4 regions of the Hahella sp. CR1 genome follow, and region 1 is predicted to be linked to each of the others. Evidence: predicted binding sites of a transcription regulator. Region 1 holds the regulator's gene; each other region holds the start of a gene.
What was found. Region 1 encodes sigma-54, which starts transcription at its own class of promoters, with help from an activator protein. Its sites were predicted from a motif close to TGGCACNNNNNTTGCTNT; they were not measured.

Region 2: flgB (flagellar basal body rod protein FlgB) is a predicted target of sigma-54. The motif match lies at 2,436-2,453, and genes of this name have one in related genera.
Region 3: ONV78_RS24165 (PEP-CTERM sorting domain-containing protein) is a predicted target of sigma-54. The motif match lies at 2,663-2,680, and genes of this name have one in related genera.
Region 4: ONV78_RS12475 (PA2169 family four-helix-bundle protein) is a predicted target of sigma-54. The motif match lies at 3,390-3,407, and genes of this name have one in related genera.

The regions. Positions count from the first base shown of each region.
Region 1 is NZ_JAPELK010000004.1:34,892-40,492, reverse strand. It holds gene ONV78_RS10765 (HAD-IIIA family hydrolase) at 1-106, shown strand, start outside; gene lptC (LPS export ABC transporter periplasmic protein LptC) at 111-689, shown strand; gene lptA (lipopolysaccharide transport periplasmic protein LptA) at 673-1,197, shown strand; gene lptB (LPS export ABC transporter ATP-binding protein) at 1,194-1,919, shown strand; gene ONV78_RS10745 (RNA polymerase factor sigma-54) at 2,042-3,538, shown strand; gene raiA (ribosome-associated translation inhibitor RaiA) at 3,654-3,962, shown strand; gene ptsN (PTS IIA-like nitrogen regulatory protein PtsN) at 3,969-4,433, shown strand; gene rapZ (RNase adapter RapZ) at 4,460-5,320, shown strand; gene ONV78_RS10725 (HPr family phosphocarrier protein) at 5,415-5,601, shown strand, end outside.
Region 2 is NZ_JAPELK010000021.1:39,161-44,761, forward strand. It holds gene ONV78_RS29875 (flagellar hook protein FlgE) at 1-830, opposite strand, end outside; gene ONV78_RS29880 (flagellar hook assembly protein FlgD) at 848-1,525, opposite strand; gene flgC (flagellar basal body rod protein FlgC) at 1,550-1,987, opposite strand; gene flgB (flagellar basal body rod protein FlgB) at 1,990-2,385, opposite strand; gene ONV78_RS29895 (nitroreductase family protein) at 2,660-3,226, opposite strand; gene ONV78_RS29900 (adenylate/guanylate cyclase domain-containing protein) at 3,797-5,200, shown strand; gene ONV78_RS29905 (MDR family MFS transporter) at 5,441-5,601, shown strand, end outside.
Region 3 is NZ_JAPELK010000011.1:224,085-229,685, reverse strand. It holds gene ONV78_RS24175 (hypothetical protein) at 1-173, shown strand, start outside; gene ONV78_RS24170 (methyl-accepting chemotaxis protein) at 257-2,128, opposite strand; gene ONV78_RS24165 (PEP-CTERM sorting domain-containing protein) at 2,736-3,464, shown strand; gene ONV78_RS24160 (sensor domain-containing diguanylate cyclase) at 3,823-5,508, shown strand.
Region 4 is NZ_JAPELK010000004.1:411,667-417,267, forward strand. It holds gene ONV78_RS12455 (UDP-glucose/GDP-mannose dehydrogenase family protein) at 1-468, shown strand, start outside; gene ONV78_RS12460 (HIT domain-containing protein) at 491-916, shown strand; gene fabR (HTH-type transcriptional repressor FabR) at 928-1,572, opposite strand; gene ONV78_RS12470 (HD domain-containing phosphohydrolase) at 1,644-2,762, opposite strand; gene ONV78_RS12475 (PA2169 family four-helix-bundle protein) at 2,886-3,329, opposite strand; gene ONV78_RS12480 (response regulator) at 3,570-5,528, opposite strand; gene ONV78_RS12485 (response regulator) at 5,547-5,601, opposite strand, start outside.

The sequences.
Region 1 (5,601 bases):
CTACTGCACCTCAGCCCAGGGCGGCAAAGGCGCGGTCAGAGAGGTGTGCGATATGATTCTGGCGGCGAAAGGCCTGCTCCACACCTCCTTGGAAGCCTACCTGTAACTTCATGACAGAACTGTTCAGACAATACAGCAAATGGCTCTACGCGGCTTTGGCGGCGTTTCTGGTTATTTATCTGGTCGCTTATCAGGACGAAGCAAGCGTCCCCTTCTTTGAGGAAGAACCGCTCCTGAAAGACGAACCTGACGCATTTGTCATCAACGCGGTTTACACCACCTACAACAAAGAGGGCGCACTCACCAGCCGCCTGCAAAGCCAACTGGCGAAGCACTATCCCGATACAGACACCGGCGTACTGACGCGCCCCAATCTGGAGATCTTCCAGCAAGGGGAGAAAAGCTGGCATGTGGAGTCTCTGGAAGGCGAACTGCTGATCAAGCAGGACACCCTGAAACTGCGTGGAGACGTGGAAGTAAATGGAGCCTCCAACGACGGAGCGCCGATTCTTATGCAAACGCAAGCGCTCGACTACAACAACAAGTCACGCTTTATCAGCACCGATCAACCCGTTAAGATAACTTCAAATATCAATCAGTTAACCGCTGTCGGAATGGAGGCGGACATTGATAAAAAGCTTATTGTATTACTTTCTCAGGTAACCGGCGTTTATGCACAACCCAAGTAAACTATTCACCGCGGCGCTGTTATTGGGCCTTATTTTCGCCCCGCTTAGCCATGCATTGGACCTTCTTAACGGCAGTGACGAACCGGTGCGCATCAAAGCGGGACGCTGGGAGAGAGATGGCCAGAAAGGCATCGACACCTATATCGGCAATGTCGTTATTATCCAGGGCAAATCCAGCATCGAGGCGGACAAAGTCATTTTATACACCGACGACAATGGCATCAGCCGCTTCCAGGCGACCGGCAAACCCGCTCACTTAGTGCAGTTTGACCAAGAAAAACAAACTGAAACTCACGCTTACGCAGAAAACATGGACTATGACCGTAGCCAGAGTAAAGTCGTTATGCGTAACCATGCACGCATTCTTCAGGACAACAGCTCAGTGGAAGGCGAAGAAATTATTTATTTCACAGACAAGCGTTTAGTCACGGCAAAGGGAGCCTCATCGGGCAATCAAACCGAGCAGGTTGAAATTATCTATCATCCGCCCAAATCTAATAAACAATGAGCACTCTCACCGCCAGAAATCTGGCCAAGGCCTACAAGAAACGGCCCGTAGTAAAAGATGTGTCCGTTGAAATTCGCAGCGGCGAAATCGTGGGCCTCCTCGGCCCTAACGGCGCTGGGAAGACTACCTGCTTCTACATGGTGGTAGGACTCATCCCCAGCGACAAAGGCAGCGTATTTATTGACGAAACGGAAATCACCGGCCTGCCTATGCACGGGAGAGCGCGCAAGGGCATTGGCTATCTGCCGCAGGAAGCTTCGGTCTTCAGAAAGCTGTCCGTAGAGGACAACATCTACGCCATCCTTGAGACCAGAGCGGATCTGAGCCGCAAGGAGCGTAAGCTTAAGATGGAAGAGCTGCTGCAGGAATTTCACATCACCCATATTCGTAAAAGCCTTGGCATGAGTCTCTCGGGGGGCGAGCGTCGACGCGTGGAAATCGCTCGCGCGCTGGCTACGGAGCCAAAGTTTGTCTTATTGGATGAGCCTTTCGCCGGGGTGGATCCTATTTCCGTCAATGATATCAAGCAGATTATCGAGCATCTCAAAAAGCGCGGCATCGGCGTTTTAATTACAGACCATAATGTGCGCGAGACCTTGGATATTTGTGAACGCGCCTATATTGTCAGTGAAGGATTTATTATCGCAAGCGGCGCCCCAAGTGATATCCTTGCCAACCCAAAGGTTAGAGAGGTCTATCTGGGTGACCAGTTCAAACTTTAGTTTAACCGGCGGCTTCCATCTCAGATGGACCTCAAGGCTCAAGAGCTTAGGATTAAAGCACCTAATAACTATGAAAAACTCACAAGATCTGTGCCTGAATCGGTGGTAAGCATCAGATGGTTATGAAAACTTCATTGCAGTTAAAGCTGGGTCAACAGCTGACCATGACCCCGCAACTGCAACAAGCAATAAAACTTTTGCAGCTTTCAACACTGGATTTACAGCAGGAGATTCAACAAGCGCTTGAGTCCAACCCCATGCTGGAAGTGTCTGAAGAAGACGAATCTCCCAACCACGTTCAGAACGATACGATCAGCGACATGCTCGCCAATAACTCCAGCAAGGAGCGAACGCAAGAGTCGGGCATGGATGAAGGAGGATTCGCCGAAGAGGACAACTGGTCCGATTCCATTCCGAACGACCTCCCCGTCGATACCGCCTGGGATGATGTCTTCCAGAGCGGATCAAGCAGCTACAGCGGCGGCGAAGATGACGAATACGACTTCGAATCCCGCAATAGCAAAGGCGAAACCCTGCAAGACCACCTTCTCTGGCAACTGAACCTTACCCCCATGTCCGACATTGACCGCATGATCGCTGTTGCGATAATTGATGCAGTCAATACTGATGGCTATCTCTCCCTCACTCCAGACGAAATTCATGGCGGACTGCAAACTGAGGGGGAAGAAGAAATTGAGCTGGACGAAGTACGCGCCGTCTTAAAGCGAGTGCAGCAATTCGATCCTCCTGGAGTCGCCACTTGCAACTTGCAGGACTGCCTGCTGAGTCAGTTGAATCAACTGCCTAAAGACACCCCCTGGTTGGGTCAGGCCAAGCTGGTGGTCAGCCACTATATCAATCTGCTTGGCAACCGCGACTACGCCCAGTTGATGCGCCGCAGCCGCCTGAAAGAAGACGATCTGCGGGAAGTTCTCAAACTGATTCAAAGCCTGAACCCAAGACCGGGCGAAGGCATTCAGGAAAGCAATACCGAATACGTGGTTCCTGACGTTATCGTCAAAAAAGCCAACGGCCGCTGGCTGGTTGAGCTGAACCCTGAAATCGCTCCCAAGATTCGTATCAACCCTGGCTATGCAGGTTTGGTGAGACGCGCGGACAACAGCTCAGACAACACTTATTTACGCGACCAGTTACAGGAAGCGCGCTGGTTTATCAAAAGCTTGCAAAGCCGTAATGAAACTCTGTTGAAAGTCGCTTCACAAATCGTCGAACATCAGCAAGGATTCCTTGAGTACGGCGAAGAGGCGATGAAGCCACTGGTGCTGCACGATATTGCGGAGGCGGTGGAGATGCATGAGTCGACGATTTCCCGGGTGACCACCCAGAAATACATGCACACTCCTCGCGGCGTATTTGAGCTGAAGTACTTTTTCTCCAGCCATGTCAGCACAGACACGGGTGGCGAGTGTTCTTCGACCGCTATTAGAGCTATTATCAAGAAGTTAGTCGCGGCGGAATCACCGAAGAAACCATTGAGCGACAGCAAAATTGCTGCGCTGCTTGGCGACCAGGGCATCAACGTCGCCCGTCGCACGATCGCAAAGTACCGGGAGGCGCTTTCCATTCCGCCTTCCAATGAACGTAAGCGATTAATTTAAAAGGAGGAATACAGGCATAAGACTTAAATCAAATAGTCACAAATTGGATGTGCTAGTATTTTTCATGGAAGTGCAAAATTCATAATGCACCGTATATTGGCATTAGGAGCAAAGTATGCAAATGAACATCACCGGACATCAAGTCGAGTTAACTGAAGCACTAAAAGACTACGTTAACAACAAGTTCGACAAGCTCGAACGACACTTCGACAGTATCAGTAATGTCCAAGTTACGCTCTCCATTCAAAAACAGCGTCAGATTGCGGAAGCAACCATGCACATAAGCGGCGCTGACCTGCATGCCAATGCTGAACACGAAGATATGTACGCGTCAATTGACGCACTGGTGGACAAATTAGACCGCCAGATCCTCAAACACAAAGAGAAGCACGTTGATCGGATGCACGGCGCATCCGCCAGATAACAGAACATGGCCCAAACCACACTAACTATTGAGTCAATTATCTCGCCCGCCCTCACACGCTGTGGGGTGTCGGGCTCGAGTAAGAAGCGCGTTCTCGAATATATCGCCAATCTGATTGCGCAACATTTTCCGTTTTTGGACGAGAACGCCATTTTTACCAACCTGATATGCCGTGAAAGACTCGGCAGCACTGGTATCGGCCAGGGTATCGCAATACCTCATTGCCGCCTGGAAAACTGCGACCGCATCATAGGGGCCTTGCTTACACTCAAGGACAAAATCCCTTTTGACGCCATAGACAACGAACCTGTGGACCTGCTGTTCGTTCTGATCGTGCCTCAAGAGGCCACCAGCGAACACTTGGACCTTCTGAGCCAGCTGGCCCAGAAATTCAATGACCGTCGCTTCTGCGAACACCTACGCGACTGTGACAACGACGAAACCCTGTTCAGGAGGGTGCTGGAGAAATAATCCAGCTTCGATGGAAAGAGGAAGACATGAAGCTGATTATCGTAAGTGGTCGTTCAGGCTCCGGAAAAAGTACGGCGCTCCATGTTCTGGAGGACATGGGCTATTACTGCATCGATAACCTGCCTATCGGTCTCCTCTCGCCTCTCACCCAAGAGGTGCTGGACCAGGGGAAAACCCAGAATCAGCAACTCGCCGTCAGCATAGACGCCCGCAATCTTTATAGAGACCTGTCGGATTTCCCGTCAATTTACGCCACTCTGCAGGCGCATAATATCGATGTGGAAATCATCTATCTTGACGCCAATGACGCCACCTTAATCAAACGTTTTCATGCAACGCGTCGCAAGCACCCGCTCAGCAGTAAAAGCACATCACTGAAAGAAGCCATCGCCAAAGAGAAACAGCTGCTGGAGCCGATCGCCACCCTGGCGAACCTCTATATAGACACCAGCGATCTCTCCATTTACCAGTTACGGGATCAGGTTAAGATCAGGGTTATCGGGCATAAAACCCAGGAATTGGCCCTACTCTTCCAGTCTTTCGGCTTCAAGCATGGCGTACCATCGGATTCCGACATGGTATTTGACGTGCGCTGTCTTCCCAATCCTTACTGGGACACCGCGCTGCGCGGCTACAAAGGCACTGATCAGGAAATCATCGAATTCCTAAAGCAGCATCCGGAACCGGAACAGATGCTGCAGCACATTATCAGTTTTCTTGAGACCTGGATTCCGCACTTCCAGAACAGCAACCGCACCTATATGACGATCAGCATCGGCTGCACTGGCGGGCAACACCGCTCCGTCTATATCTGCGAGTGCCTGGGAGAGCATTTCAAGAAAAAATATGATAATGTCCAAGTGCGCCACAAAGAGCTGGCGCAATAAGGTTTTAACAATAAGAAGCCACTGTCGCTTAACAATTAAACCGGCCTGAATCCAACATTCAGGAAACTTCAATCTTTTATACTCATCGCGCCCCATGATCCAGGAACAAGTCACTATTATTAATAAGCTTGGCCTGCACGCCCGAGCGGCGGCCAAATTCGTGTCCACCAGCGGCCGATTCGCCAGTAAGATCAGAGTAGCCAAAGAAGGCCAGGAAGTTGACGGAAAAAGTATAATGGCGGTCATGATGCTCGCCGCCAGCAAAGGAACGCTTCTTACAC
Region 2 (5,601 bases), on a different contig from region 1:
TCAGTCAGATTGGTATAGCCATCGAACGGCACGCCATCAATAGTCACCTGCATAGTGCCGGACGCATTGTTGAAACCCGCCGCCGTAATTGTCGCGCGGGTGCTGGCGGCGGCGTCTATATTGTCCAGATTGTTAAACAGGCCCGCTATTTCAGCAGCGGAACTATTGGCTGGAATAGTCACTGTTGAAGTCGAACCGTCAGCCTGAGTCACTGTTATAGTTTGTGCGGCGTATCCATTAGCGCCATTCGTACCGGCGGCGGTAGCGTCAACCGCCCGTCCGATCAACAAACCATCTGAAGACAATGAGTCTCCGCGTTCAAGCAGCACTGGCTCGGACGCGTCGAGGTTCAGATTGGCGTTCACTCTTGTGGTTCTGTCTGGCGCCAGGCTGGTGTCATCTATCAAAAGATCACCGAGAACACCGCTGACCACGCCGCTGTCATTGGCGACGAAACCTTGCAAGCGCATGCCAGAGCTGTTCACTACATAACCTTCCTTGTTGATACCAAAAGCGCCAGCGCGACTGTAGCGACGATCGCCACTGTTGGTATCGAGAATAAAGAATCCTTCGCCGTTGATGGCGAGGTCCAGTCCATTCTCAGTAAAGGAAAGATTGCCCTGCGCAAATTCTTGCCGCACCTTCTGCACCCGCACGCCATCCCCAACCGGGTTGGAGCCCAGGCTCAAAAAGCTGTTGGCGTAGAGATCGCCAAACTCCGCACGGGACCGCTTAAAGCCGGTCGTACTGGCGTTGGCGATGTTGTTGCCGGTCACCTCCAGGTCGACCGACGCTGCTCTGATTCCTGTTAACGCGATATTAAACGGCATACCACACCTCGCACATGCTAACTGATCTGTTTGATATCGCTTAATCCGACCGAGCCAAGCCCGTTCAGATTTAATGTGACGCTGCCGTCACGCGCGATTGATACACTATCCACATTGGCCGCCAGATAAGAGCTGACTTGCATCTGCTCCCCACTGTAGCGGGCCCTTGCGACCACTTCATACCGCCCCGCCGGCAAAGTTTCGCCGTTGCTGTTTTTGCCGTCCCAGCTGAAATTGACGTCGCCGCCGGGCTGGTAACCTTTATCAATAGTCGTGATGAGTTCGCCTGCCTCGTTATAGACGCTAATGGCCAGTTGCGAGGTTCCCGCAGGCAGTTCCACCACCCCATTAATAGATCCATCCGCGCTTTTAATGGCGCTTTCCATTGGAGCCAGCACATCCCGTCCCACCATCGCCGAAGCCTGCAGGGCTTGTGCGCTGCGAAACTGAGAAGCCATGGTGTCCACAGTCGAATTCAATGATTGAATGCCTTCCACCGAGCTGAATTGCGCCAACTGTGCGACAAACGCCGTGTTGTCCTGGGGATCTAGCGGACTCTGGTTATTCAACTGGGCGATCATCAGATCCATGAATTCGTTTTTACCCAGCTCGTTTTTCCTGTTGGCGGAATTCTGCTGAAGCGCATACTGACTCAGCGCGTCGCTAGTCTGATTTGTCGTATTGATATCGCTCATCACGCTGCCCTCACGAAAAGTTCATCACTGACCAATAGTCAGCAGACGCTGCATCATGGTTTTCGCTGAATTCAGCACTTCCACGTTGGTCTGGAAGCTGCGGGAAGCGGACATCATATCCGCCATTTCCTCCACCACATTCACGTTGGGATAAAACACATAACCGTCCGCATCCGCCATGGGATGGTCCGGCTGGTAGCGACGCTCCAGAGACGCATCGCTTTCCACGATGGCCCGCACTTCAACGCCGCGGGAGGCGTCATCGTTGATCGAGGGAGGAATCGCCGCGTTGAGCGCGTCCTGATGCACCGCAGCAAAAATCGGCTTGCGCGCGCGATAAGTCTGATCGATGCTGGAGCTGGCGGTGTCCGCGTTGGCCAGGTTGCTGGCAGTGGTGTTCAGTCGCACGGATTGCGCAGTCATACCAGAGCCGGCAATGTCGAAAATGCTATTGATCCCCATCGTTATTCTCCTTTAATCGCGCTGACGATGCCTTTCAGGCGGCTGTTGAGGAATTCAAAGCTGGCCTGAAAATCCAGCGCATTCTTGGAGTACTGCACGATTTCTGTCTGCGTATCCACCGTGTTGCCGTCAATGGAAGGCTGCAGTGGTTGCCGGTATAACAACGCCCCTTCCGCCGGTGTTTTTATCGCCATGTGAGCATCGTCAGTGGTAACCACCTCCAATGAGTCCTCTATACTTTTGGCCTGCCTGAGCACGGCTTTAAAATCAATATCCCGGGCGCGGAACCCAGGCGTGTCCGCATTGGCTATGTTGTTCGCCAGCACTTCCGCCCGTCTCGCGCGGACGTTCAGCGCCTGCTCATGGATACCCAGCGCTTTGTCGAATGATATGGCCATCTAACACCTCTGCAGTTGCCTGACTGCGACAATCGTCATTTGCGTCAATGTCAGCAAGTCCCGCGCCAGTTATTTTTTTGTTTTATTTTTCAGTTAGATAGTATTTTCAGGCAGACTAAAGGCGGCAAAGGGATACCGCCCTGAAGGAAAGCGCGTACACGCCATGCGGCAAGTGGAATACCATCGCCACCGAAAAGGTCAAACTTGGCAATGGATATGCAGAATAGATTTGGGAAAACGACGCCGACAGAAACATGCGACGTCGCAGGAGATATCAGCTCGCTTCGCCAGTGAAGAAGCTGACGCGTTCATCAAAAGCAGGCGGTTCGGGGACTTTCTTTTCTTTGCTGGCCGGCGTCCCTACATACAGATAACCCACCACATGTTCGTTGGAAGCCAAACCAAGGCGCTGCTTGACGCGCTCATCGTAGGCCACCCATCCGGTGCGCCACATGGCGCCATAGCCCAGTTCCTCCAGCCCCAGCATTAACGCATAGGCGCTGCAGCCAGCGGAAATCAGTTGCTCCGACTCCGGCGCTTTGGGATGCTCCTGAACGGTGGCGACCACGACGATCACCATCGGCGCGCGACTGGGCGCTTTGGCCAGCTTTTGCCTGGCCGCATCGTCCTGACCATCCTGCTCCGCAGTTTCGCCGTATATGCGCCCCAAAGCGTCGAGCCCCTCGCCTTCTACAATAATCAGACGACACGGCCGTAAGCGGCCATGATCCGGAGCACGCATGATCACCGGATACAGTTTGCGCAATTCTTCATGGCTCGGCGCCGGCGCCTGCAACAAAGGGGTGGAGGTTCGATTTACAAGAATATCTAATACCGCCATGGCGTTATACGTGGCTCCTGTTGTTTATCCGTGTGGCCGCCGGTCAGGCCAATAAGTGGCCAACGGCTGATTCGGTTCAGATTATAAATAGGAATGATTCTTAAATATATGCAATTGGCCGTCGAAAAATGCTTGTCCTATCGCGCCACATTGCCTGCCTTTCACGCCAACTCAAAAGGTTAAAGATTGTCTAACGATGGACAAAACCGCCTCACAGATTGTCCGACAACCCCATTACTGCTAACCTTAGACGCGATCGAAGCGCTGGTGGACTATACTACCAGAAGAGGGCGGCAGTTATGGCGGATGGTTTACGCCGGTCCAACGGCTTTATACATGGCAATCCCGCATTCAACCAATGCGTCGCGCTACGCCTGTTGAACAGGCGCCTCCCGCTTTCCACCCGGAAAACCTTCTATTCCTGTCCTTTTTAGGGTATATCCGTGCTAGGACAGGACGTTTTTTTGATAACAGCAAACCGGCGAGCCGCATTGCCACTCCCATGAGCTCGCAGGGACTTTTGGTTAGGTTGAAAAATATGCTGACGGGACAATACCGGTATTCGCGGTTATGACACAAATGATGCCGATACCTCCACATCTCGCCAATACGCCGCACTCCCCGACTCAGGTGACCATCCCGCCCATGCCGGACTATAACGCCCGGGTGCTCGGCTATCTGGTATGCGCCGCCATCATCGTCGCCGGCATTCTGGAGGGGCATTTCGACGAGTACCTTATCTGGATCATTCCCGGCGCCATGCTATGGCCGCATATTCTGTATTTCGCCCTGCGTTTCTTCGATAAACAGAAGAACACCAAGGTCCGCCAGGGCATGATGGTGGTGGACGGTTTCCTATGCGGCGTGATTCTGGTGCTGATTAAATTCAGCGTCACCCCCACCCTGTTTTTTCTGCTGATGCTGAACTTCAGCTTCATAATCGTCGGCGGTATGAAAAGCTGGCTGTATGGCAATATCGCCTTTCTCGCCGGCTTTACCGTAGCGTCCATCTATTTTGGTCTGAGCTTTGCGCCGCCCACCCCCATGGTGGTCAGCATCATCGGCGGCGTCACCTGTTCGCTGTATGTCGGCGTCACTGCTTACTACACGCACCAACAGGCCCGCGCCCTGGTGCAGGCAAAGTCACAGATTCAGTTTCAGCGCGAGCAATCCATCGCCCTGTCCCATAAGCTGGCCAAATACCTGTCTCCTCAGGTATGGCAATCCATCTTCACCGGTGAGCGCGACGTGCGCCTGGAAACCCAGCGTAAACGCCTGGCGGTGTTTTTCTCCGACATCAAAGGATTCACCGAACTGGCGGAGGAAATGGAGCCGGAAAGTCTGACCGAGCTGCTTAACACCTACTTCAACGAGATGTCCCAGATCGCGCTTAAATACGGCGGCACCATCGACAAATTCGTCGGCGACAGCATCATGATCTTCTTCGGCGACCCCAGCAGTCGCGGCGCCAAGGAAGATACCTGCGCCTGCGTCATGATGGCGATAGAAATGCGCAAGCACATGAAAATTCTACGGCAGAAGTGGCGTAGCCAAGGCGTGCGCACGCCGCTGGAAATTCGCATGGGCATTAGCACCGGTTACTGCACCGTGGGCAACTTCGGAGCGGAAAACCGTATGGATTACACCATCATAGGCAAAGAAGTTAACCTCGCCAGCCGTCTCGAATCCATGGCGGCGCCCGGAGAAATTCTGGTATCCTACGAGACCTTCGCGCTGATCAAGGACACTATCATGTGCCGGGATAAGGGCGAAATTACGGTGAAGGGCTTCACCAAACCGGTGCCGATTTACTCCGTCGTGGATTTACGCCGCGACATCGGCGGCAATCAAAGCTTTATCGAGCATGAAACCGAAGGATTCGCCATGTATCTGGACGCTGGCAAGGTCAGCGCCCAGGCCAAAGAGCGCATACTGAAATCCCTCGAAAGCGCTGCGGAAAAGTTGCGTAACTAACCGCGCCCTTCCCCCACAAATTACAGAAGATTTGCAAGTAAACATCGCGCATCTCATGGCGTCGGCGACGCAGAGATGTGCGACATGGGTACATTTCAGTACACGGAGGTCGGCTTCGCCATGATCTAACCAAGTCGCGTCATCCCTCGACGCGCACCCCGCCCCAATTGCATTCACGCAGACCCAACAGGCGTCGGCGCGACTGTGCGCAATTTTTCGCCTTTCAAAATCAGGTTTTATATGTCACACAAGAAAACGCTACTCAGCGTCTCTCTGCTTATTTTTCTGGGCGCACTGGAGAAAACCATCGTCACCACGCCTCTTCCCGTCATCGGGGCGGAACTCAACGCCATGAACGATATCGCCTGGGTCGTCACCGCTTACCTGCTGACCGCCACCAG
Region 3 (5,601 bases), on a different contig from region 1:
CGTTTGTCACCCTTAATATCAGTAGTCATCTCGGTGGCGTTGGCGCGCTGAGCCCGGTCGAGTTAATGATCCTGTACAAAGAGGCCATCGCACAGATGTTATTTCTGACCACGACGGCCGTTACTTGGTGGTTTGGATCAAGACCAAGCAGCATACGAGGAAAAGCGCTTTGAACAAATGTCATCAGCAACAAATGGCGTCTTACGTTAGCTCGGCTTGACTATGCATATACGGCGTTGCGGAAATGCGTGAATATTCATACTTTAAATTGCAATAATTGTTCTTGAAGCTTCTTACCAAGAAGGGTCAAGTTGCGAACCGCTTGTTCTGTTTGCTTCGTTCCTTTCACATTTTCGTTGCTTGCTGACCGGATACTTTCCATCGCTTGGGCAACTTGATCTACGCCTGCGAGTTGTTGTTGGCTGGAAGCGGCAATTTGTAGGGCTGCGCCAGATGATTCTTCAATGCTTTTCGCCAGGGCTTTGATTGAGTTATCAGATAACAGAACTTGCGAATAGCCACCTTCCACAGCTTTACTGCTTTGTTCTGCGACAATAACGGCTTTGCTCAATGCTTTCTGTATGTCATTAAGAATCGTTCTGGCTTGTGTGGTTGCTCGCTTAGATTGATCCGCAAGCATCTTCACTTCTTGCGCAACGACGGAGAAACCTCTTCCTTGCTCTCCTGATTTGGCTGCCTCGATGGATGCATTAACGCCAAGTAAGTTAGTTTGCTCCGCCAAATCATCCACTGTCGTAACGATTTCTGCAATCGCTTGGCTTTGTTCGCTCAGACGTAAGATGCTTTCCGCAACGGCATGCATTTGTTCTCTTATCGATTGCATCTCTTTCAGCATTGAAGCAATGGCTTCTTGGCCTTCTTTGGATGTTAGTAATGTTCTAGGTGCAGTATCGTTGACCTTTGTTGCCTTTTGGCTGGTGACTACAGCTGTTTGTTTTATTTCCTCAATAGTCGCAGTAATCTCGCTTATTGATGTCGCTGTTTCCTGCGCACTGGTGGATACCTGTGTGGCTGATGACAGAATTTCTTGATTAGCCTCGCTGAGTATTGATACTCCGCTTTGTAATTCGCTAGCTAACCGACGCAGGTTTCTTACCATTGATGAGAAGGCTAGTCCTAGCTCGTCCAGCTCTGATACGGGAACAACCTCAATCGTCAAATCTCCTTCGGCGATAAGGGAGGATTTATGCGCAAGCCTTTTAAGATAATGAACCATGTTAATAAAGGCATTGCCAAGCTGGTCCGTACTTGAGACCGGAGAGACATCTATTGCGAGATCTCCATTTGCAATTTTTTCAGATTTTTTTGCGAGGTTTTGAAGATATAATGACATGCGTTGAAAAGCTTGGCTAAGCAGTCCAACCTCATCCTGACGATCATCAAACTTAGGTTTTCCTGAAAGATTACCACATGCAATTTCATTGGCCCAAGCTGTTAACTGTGCAAGGGGAAGAGCAACCAAGTTTGAGGTGAGCCTGATTTGAAACAGAATAATCACGATTATTAACACAACAGCGATAGCCATAGACCGTTGATAGTCATTAACTAGTTGCCTTGCGTCGAGCAAGCTTTTCTGAGCGTTTTCTGTTTCGAGTGCAGTTAGTTCATTGGAAAGTTGACGTATTTGATCTATTTTTACTGCAATTATTCCCTTTCCTAGATTATTTGCTTCGTCAAATGCGCCACTTTCTAAGTAAGGGAACTCTTGTTCTATCCTAATCTGATGAACTTCATCCAATAGTTCGTGAATCCGTTGAACTATATTGTGCATTTTTGAGTTATCTTTCACGCGACTGCTAAGACTCGATAAGAATGTCTTATTTTTCTCTCTGACTTCAAAAAGATTTTTCTTTACTTCGTCTATTCTGTTTGTGTCTTCAGCTAACAATAGCTGAAGAATATCTCCTCTTAATGAGTTGATGTCGATTCGCATATCTCGAATTTTAACCACTTCCGCGAATTCTTTATTAAATATATCTTCTTGTGAATTTTGTATTTTTATTATTTCGAAATACGAAAATATCAATGCAATAAAAAACAATGCTGCTATTGACCCATATCCTATAAACAGCTTGCTTGATGTCATTAAATTTTTATACCAAGCCATAGCTATCTCCTTTTTTATTTTATATTCCTTAAATTCTTTCTAATAACGGGCATTGTTCTAACAACGGCAAGTGGCGATTTTTTCACTCCTGCCGCTAATGATTACCATTAATAATGGTTTTTTGCATGGTAGTGTCATGCCTGAAGTCCCACAATGAGGTAGTATGGCCCAACTTTAGAGAATTTTCTTGTCGACTCATCGTTTGAGGCAGTCCAACCTGAGGCCGTGTCTTTCAAGCGTAAATACCAGTACAACTAGAGAAGCGCCGACCGCTCCTTATAATTCATGCTTGATGCTGGAAAATTCCTGAAGAAATAAAAGTGTAAAGTTTTTTAAGGACAGGGTGTTTAAACTCAAAAATAAATGTTGTGAATTTTTAATAAATCATTCAGCTGGTTGCCATATCTTTTGAAAAATCTGTCACGTATTTTGGTTGAAATCATTAAAAAGCAGTGTCAATAGCTTTTACAAGTAATCTGGTTTTTCAATGAGCCAAAAAACGTGACACATTGAATCCATTCATTAATTTTTACTTGGCATGTGTAATGCCTTCGGATTGCTCGCTGTACCTCGATCTTCTTTTACCACATTTATAAAAGGAGTTGGTATGAACGCCATAATAAAACAAGCCCTTGCAGTGTTTTCTCTCTGCACTGCCGCAGTTAGCGTGCAGGCTGTGACTATCATGGATGGCTATAATGGCGCGGGTCTTTCTTATAACGGTGATGTATTGGGCAATCCAGACGTATACCAAATCACCCATATGGAAGTGACTTTCGATAGCAGTAATCTATACGTCTCTATCTTTACAAACTTTTTTGAAGGCGCTGATTCCCTTGGCTATAAGTACGGTGATTTGTTCATAAGCACCAATGGCTGGCATCCTAATGGTACAGCCTCTAACCGCTATGGAACCGATGATGTAAGTAACGGTGAGCACTGGGAGTATGCGCTGGATACAAGTACAAGCGACCTATACAAGTTATCAGCGGTCGATTACTTAGATCAGTTAGTTTTATCTGGACCTGGAACCAATCTACGGCATAACCAAGAAGTGAGCGTTAACACATCCAAGTCGACAAAGGTTGCAGCTGAAACATCGAGCGCAGACCTAAGCGGCGTAAGCCATACTGTTGGAACGCTTGGGGTTATCTCTTATACGCTTGCTCTGGCGGATATAGGAATTACAAACCTAAGCGTGCCGACCGCTCTGGGGTTTCGTTGGTCTGCTACCTGCGCCAATGATGTTATAGAAGGTGGACTGAGCGTTCCGGAGCCAGGGGTCATGGCCCTGTTAATGTTGGGGCTGATTAGTTTAGGGCTTTCCCGCCGCTAGGAGGAGCTGAAGCCCCCGATAATAAAAGTTGATGACGTATGAAATTATAGTGTGAGTCTTAATATTCGGGTGTATGATTAGTACACAGATCTATAGCTTTTAGGGTTCAGATAGGAGTATAGCGTTCATAGCTGTGCTCCTTGCTCTTAACTCCCTGATGATAGGGGGGGAAAGGTATGGGTGCGATGGTGTCTGAGGGGGCTGTTTCTCTCTCATGGCAAGAATGGAATGAATCATTCGCCCTATACTTTTATAGCCTACCTACTTCAAAAAAGATTTCTTTCCTGTTGCTTAGTAGATTTGTACGAACTACTTTCTATGTGTGGGTGCGTTGGTTAATCATTGCAGGGAAAAGCAAATGAGGCTAAAACACGTACTGACTATCAACTTTATTGTTCTAGCGGCGCTCCCTCTTCTAGCAAGCTTGGTATATCTTAATTTTACCCTCTCTCAAAACTACAGAAATCAAATAGAAGAGCGAATTCTCTCTCTTTCGTTAGTAAAGAAAGGAAAAATTGTGTCCCTTGTTGAAGGGCTTTCAAACGAAGTTTCTCTAATTGCTAGCGGAGCGCTCTTAAGAAGTAGTTTGCTGAACTGGAATCTAAGTGGAGATGAAAGGTCTGCGCCTTTAATAAGAAAGCTTATTACTGGTGCGCGCGTTACGATAGGAGATATATATAATATCGCTGTTTACGATAGCGATGGAAATTATGTTTCGTCGATACTTAACGAGCATGGAAATAAATTTAACAACGTAGAAGGAAAGGCTTATCCATACTTTCTTGTGCATCAAGAAAGTGCCGTCCCTTGCTTAGCCGTGATAATGGAAATTCGTGTAGATGGTGTTGGTGTAGGAATCATTCAGGTTGACTACTACCTAGAATCTCTTATTTACGATTTAAAAGACCAAAACGGTTTGGGGAAATCCGGAGAGTGGCTTTTCACTATTCGCGCGGATGATGGCGGAGCTTTGTTTGTCACTCCTTTGAAATATGATAAGGATGCAGCCTTCAAGAGAAGCGTTTCTACGAACATAACACAATCACCCATTACTCAAGCAATGATGGGGAATGAGATTCTTATGAGAAATTCAATAGGCTACCTTGGAGAAAAAATTCTAGCTTCTACTCGATACATTTCAAGACTTGATTGGGGGTTAGTGGCAAAGATTAATGAGGATGAAGTTAATGCGTTAATTAATTCTCATAATAAAAATTTATATATTATTGAGCTTTTTATTGTGGCCTCCTCAATGTTTGCTGGTTTTCTTGTAAGTTTTTTTATTTCAAGACCTTTAGACAGGTTGAAGTCATACACTTCTGCTTTAAGAGGAGGAATAGATGAAAAAATACTTTCTAATGGCTGGACAGAAATCCGCCAAATAGCTGGTGATGTTGGTGAAATATCACGCTTTGTTAGAGAGCTGAAAGACGATTTTAATAAAAAAGTAGCTGAAAGAACAAAAGAATTAGACGCAGCGAACCTTGCCCTCAAAGAAATGGCGTCTAGAGACCCCTTGACTGGTCTCTATAACCTAAGATATTTCAAGGAGAAGCTAAACTATGAACACACAAGGGCATGCAGGTATAAGTCTAACTATATACTTGTTGCATTTGATATAGATTATTTTAAAAAAATTAATGATACATGGGGGCATGCCGCAGGAGACGAAGTCTTAATCTGCTTGTCGTCGTTTTTAAACCGCTCACTTAGAAGTACCGATTTGATAGCACGGGTGGGAGGAGAAGAATTTGCGATATTGCTTCCTGAGCAGTTAGACCAAGGGGTTCGAACTTTCCTTGAACGACTCAGACATGATATTTCAATGCTTGAGTTCGATTTTAATGGTCATAGGCATCACATTACTTGTAGTTTTGGGGTTGCTACTTTTTGTGGTGACACTAGAACACCAGCTGAAGTTATTAAGAAATCTGATGATGCTCTATATCAAGCCAAAGCATTAGGACGCAATAGAGTGGTATATGAGTCTTCATTGGATAATGTCGTGGATATTTCGAGAGACTTAGCAAAAAATAGCGACTAATATTCGCTTGATACCGTATATACGGACATACAGGTAAGGCGCATGGTAAAGACGCTTACATGTAAGTTGTATTATGTGGTTAACCTTCTAACT
Region 4 (5,601 bases), 380 kb from region 1:
AACGACTCTCAGAAGCACGTGCTGTTCCGTAAACTCAGTGAACATTTCAATGGCAAGCTGGCGGGACGCACTTTTGCGCTGTGGGGGCTGGCGTTCAAGCCGAATACGGATGACATGCGGGAAGCCTCCAGCCGTGTTCTGATGGAGTCGTTGTGGGCTGCTGGCGCCAAGGTGCAGGCGTTTGACCCGAAAGCGATGGAAGAAACCCAGCGTATTTACGCCGACAAAGACGAGCTGATGTTGTGCGGTACGAAAGAGCAGGCGCTGAAAGGCGCGGACGCGCTGATTATCTGTACGGAGTGGAAAGAGTTTCGCTCCCCGGATTTCGGCTATATCGTCAGCGCGCTGAAAGAGCCTGTGATTTTCGACGGCCGCAACCTGTATGACCCTGAGCGCGTACACCGTAAAGGCGTGCAGTATTACGGCATTGGTCGTGGGCTAAGTATCAGCAAGGGTGCGGAAGCCTGAGTTCAGGTAAAGGAGAAACGCTGTGAGTTTTGAGCTGCACGCGCAGTTGGCGAAAGACACGATAGTGATCGGCGATTTGCCTCTGTGCCGCCTGTTGCTGATGAATGACGCCCAGTACCCCTGGTGCATTCTGGTTCCGAGAGTGGAAGGCGTTCGCGAGGCTTATGAGTTAGGCCACGAGGCGCAAGAGCAGTTGACGCGTGAGTCGGCGATAGTCGGCAAGACGCTGATGGCGCTGTTCGATGGGCATAAGTTGAATGTAGCGGCCCTGGGCAATATGGTGCCGCAGCTGCATCTTCACCATATCGTTCGCTTTCCCACGGATGCAGCCTGGCCGAAGCCGGTTTGGGGCGTGAGCCCGGCGCAGCCCTATTCAGAGCAGGATGCGCAGGCGCTCAAACAGAAGATTCACGGGGCGCTCAGTCCGCTGATCGCCATCACCGTTTGAGTTTGCTGATATCACCCGCCTGGGTCGCTTGTTTTGGCGGCGCCAGGCTTCCTTTCTTGCACAAGTCCGCCTCTCAACACCATACGTAGCTGAGTGGACAGTTTTAGTTTCAGTTGCTTTCTTTCCGCTGCGTCGGCGTCCAAACCCTCTGAGCCGCAGTTAAACACCAGCACCACCAGCGCATCCGCGACTGCTTTCGGGTCTCGTAACGGCGCGCCGCCATTTTCTCCAAATCGACCCAGGTCCGCCGCCAGCTCCGTAATGAAATGATCGGTTTCCGCTTTGATGGCTGTGCGAAAGCGCAACGAGACGCCGCTTTTTTCCCTCAGCAGTAAGCGAAACAGGTTGGCGTTGGAGTTCAGATACTCGAAAAAAGTATCGATGGAGGTTTCCACCAGGCCTCCTTTCTTGGCGACCCTTTTACGCGCTTGCCGCATTAGTCGGCGCAAGGTGATGCCTGCTTCGTCCACCAGAGCCAGACCGAGTTCTTCCAGGTCATTGAAATGGCGATAAAAAGAGGTGGGAGCGATGCCTGCTTCGCGCGCGACTTCTCTCAGGCTGAGGCTGGCGAAGTTGCGGTCTGGGCCGAGTTGTTGCAGGGCGGCGTTCATTAGCGCTTGGCGGGTGCGCTCTTTCTGTTGGGCTCTCGTGGTCAATAGCGAAATCCTGATTGGACGATCAGCGTGCGCCGCACTCCTCCATAGGAGTGCGGCTTGTTCAAGGCGGGCTAGTATAACTCGTATTTCAGTGGTCGGATGACGGCGTTAAACACATCGACCCATTTTTGTGAGAACTGGCTGCCGGAGCGGCTGTTAATTTCCAGCACCGCCCTGATAAAGGGACGTTTATAGCGACTGGAGTAGATGCGTGGGTGAGAAATCGCTTCGAAGGCGTCCGCGATGGCGATGATCTTGGCTCCATCGCAAATCTCCCGGTCCCGCAGTCCAATAGGGTAGCCCTTGCCGCTGACATGCTCATGGTGTTGATCAATGATGCGGCGTGACTCCTGCCACTCAGGCATGTTGATCAGCAAGGCGCTGCCTACGCTGGTGTGCTTATGAATGCTGTGGTCTTCTGACTCGGAGAGACTGCTGCTTTTATGCAGGATATCGAGGGGAAGGAAGGACATGCCGATATCATGCACCAGGGCGGCGGCGCTAAGCTGAGCTGGATCTACTGGTTCGCGCGCGTGCCGATTCATCGCCAGGGCGAGTAAAAGCACACGTCTGTTTTTACCCAGCCAAAAACGTGACCGTGCTTCAGCCGGCGTCGCGAGACTGAGGAAGAACAGCAGGTCGGCGTTGGTATGGACATCGTACTTGCGCCACAGCGCCAGCAGCTCGGAATAAACGTCATTCGCGTTGCGTCCCGCCGTTTGCGCACTGACTTCCGGGGCGAGCAGCGCCAGAAGCTCCTGCATGGCCTCGTTGCGACCGTTCGCGACGGTCTTGGGAAGCTGACAAAGCAGATCGCTGATTCTGGCGTTCTCCACCATTTGAATATTTTCGAAGCTGCCGTTATCGATAGCGACGGCGCAAACCTGGATGCGCTCCATCGCCAGCAACAGCAGGTCGCTGATTTCCGGGCGGAAGTTCAATTGCTTGTCAGCAATTCCGGCCATGATGGTGTAAATGCCCTGCATCAATGATCCCAGTTCGATCTCGGCGAACTTTATTTCCTGTGCGATGGCTTCGTAGTTTGCACAGAGACGGGCGATCAGTGTGGCGTCGTTGGGCGCGGCTTCCAGCTCTACCAGATTTTTTTCGAAACTTTCACGCAAGTCCGACAGTATGTCTGGCCTGAGAGTGGTTGCATGGAAATAGGGGAGAGGGGATGGTTGGGCCATATCTTATTACCAGCATGGATACAGTCATACTTTGAAGTATAGCCAGAAAAATAGTTATTGCCCGACTTCGCCGCACGGGCGCTATAGACCTCCCGGCGGCGTATGGGGAGCTAATGCGAGTGATTACGCAGTAGCGCGCTGCAGGCGGCTCATTTCGTCGTGACAGCGCTTCAAAGTAGGATAGATATCCTGGAGAGTGGCTTGAACGCCGGGAGCCTTCACTTCTTCGATGGCGTCGCGGATTTTTTCCAGGGTTTTGTCCTCGACTTCCTCCAGTTGCTCGATATACACATGTTCCGAATCGTCCTTGATGGCGGCCAGGATTTTTGCGTAATGCTCGCGCAGAATGCCGCCGAGAGTGTGTCCGGTCTCTTTTTCACCTTTTTCGAAGACAATATAGGGCTGCAACCGGCCTACTGCGCCTTCGCGAATGGCTGACATGCGTTCGAACACCAGACGCACTGCATTGCTCTTCACTTTGTCTTTGGCTTCGGTATAGAAATCGATGCCATCGTTAAGCACTTTTACCAGGTCTCTCAAGCTGTTTGTTTCTGATTTAGTCATCATTGATCTCCTCAGTATTCCTTGGATCTACATCTTGCGGGTTGTCCGCGGCTCATTAGTAGTAGAGCAACAGTCGTGCCAGACTTGGAGGAATTTGTAAGGTGTTGAAAATATTGGATTTTTGTCTGCATGGGGAGCTTGGAGTGAGGCGCAGGAAAGAAGGTCGTGTAAATACGAAAAAAGGAAGGCCGCTTTGTTGTGGCTTTTACAAGTCGGCCGGGATGTAGGGAGCGCCAATAGGCGTCAAAGCGAATTTTTGGCGGGAAGCACGGCTGTCAGTTCGCCCAGGGATACGGGCTTCATCAGGTGATGCTGAAATCCCGCTTCTGAGGAGCGACGTTTATCCTCCGCATAGCCGCTTAATGCAATAAGGCGGGCTTCTGTAAGGCCTTGGTCGCGTATTCTCCGGGCTAGACTGTAGCCGTCAGTATCAGGAAGATTTAAGTCCAGCACGACCGCAGAAGGCTTTATCCGCTCCGCCATTTGTAGCGCTTCGGCGCCGTTTGCGGCGCAGTGTACGCGCCAGCCCAAATGCTCCAGCAGGGCGGCGGTGGCGGCGCTGGCGTCTGCATTATCTTCCACCAGTAATAAGGAGGGTGACTTGGTCTGTGTGTTCGGTAGATGACGCTCAATCAGTGTGAACAGCTGACTGACGTTGACCGGCTTGCTCAAATGATCCGTACAGCCGCTGGCCAGGCAGCGTTCCCGTTCACCGCGCATGGTGGCGGCGGTCAGCGCCAGGACTGGCGTTTCGTGGCCGCGGCGACGCAGTTCGCGGGTAGCGGAGTGTCCGTCCAGCACGGGCATATGCATATCCATGATCACCAGATCAATCGGGCTATCCGATTGCGCAGCCTCAGATACGATGCGTACCGCCTCTGCGCCATTTTGCGCGTAACTGACTCGCGCTCCGGCGCTTTCCACCAGGTGGCCGATCAGGCGGCGAATATCCGGCAGATCATCAGCGACCAAAAGGTGGCCCTGCACTTGATGGGTTCGCGTCGCATGAGGTTCCGCCGCGCCGCCTGTTTCCAGGTCTGGTTGAATGCGTTTCACGCCTTCCAGCGGGCCGGGTTTGACGATAGCGGTGAAATCGCTGCCTTCTCCAGGTCTGCTGCTCAGGCGAATGTCGCCGCCCAGCCGGTGCGCTAATTGACGACTGATGGCCAGTCCCAGCCCCGCGCCTTCGCCGCGGCGCATGCTGTTGGCGTAAACCTGAGTGAACGGCTGAAACAGGCGCTTTTGGTCCGCGAGGCTGATGCCGGGGCCGGTGTCCAGCACTTTGAACTGGACTTTCTCCTGCTCCTCTTCCTTGACCATCTGTACGCGTACGGTGACTTCCCCTTGTTCGGTGAACTTGATGGCGTTGCCGATCAGGTTCAACAATATCTGTCGCAGACGAATAGGGTCGGTTTCAATATTTTCCGGTAGTGGCGAGTCGGCGATAAAACTCAGGTGCAGGTTTTTATCCTGTGCGGATACCGCCATGAGAGAGTATAGGTCGGCCAGAAATGCCTGTAGATTGACGCGCACAAACTCCATTTCGAGCTTGCCCGCCTCGATCTTGGAGATATCCAGAATGTCGTTGAGCAGGCTTAACAGATGCTGCCCATTACGTTGGACGATCTGCAGGTAAGACAGGTTGTCAGGCGCATTGTCCTGCGCGATGAGCAGCTCGGTATAACCCAGGATGGCGGTCAATGGCGTGCGCAACTCATGACTGAGGTGCGCCAGGAATTCACTTTTGGAGCGGTTTTCCGCTTCCGCCTTCAGTCTTTCCAGCCTCTCCGTTTCCATCTCGCGGCGAGCCAGCGCATAACGGATGGATCTGGCCAAATGGGCGGAATTGAGATCGGATTTCACCAGATAATCGACGGCTCCTCCACGAAGCGCGTCGGCGTCAAGGCGGCTGTCATCCTGGCCCGTAAGCATGATTATCGGGCCGTGAAAGCCCAGCTTGGGAGCCTCCCGTAATAGCATCAGGCCGTCATCCGGGCCTAAGCGATAGTCCATAAGACAGACATGGTGTTCGTCTCTGGCCAGGGCGGCGCGGGCTATTTCCGCGTTGCTGGCCCAATCCAGCTCGAATTGCGAGGGCGCTATCTGCTCCAGGAGATCCTTGGCGATGATATAGTCGTCTTCGTCGTCCTCCACCAGCAACAATTTGATCGGTGTGGGGAAGTTCGTCTGGTTCTCCGTCATTAGCGCCCTCCGTGATGATCAATGGCCGTGATTGGGCAATTCCACGAATTCGACCCAGTAATGTCCCAGCGCG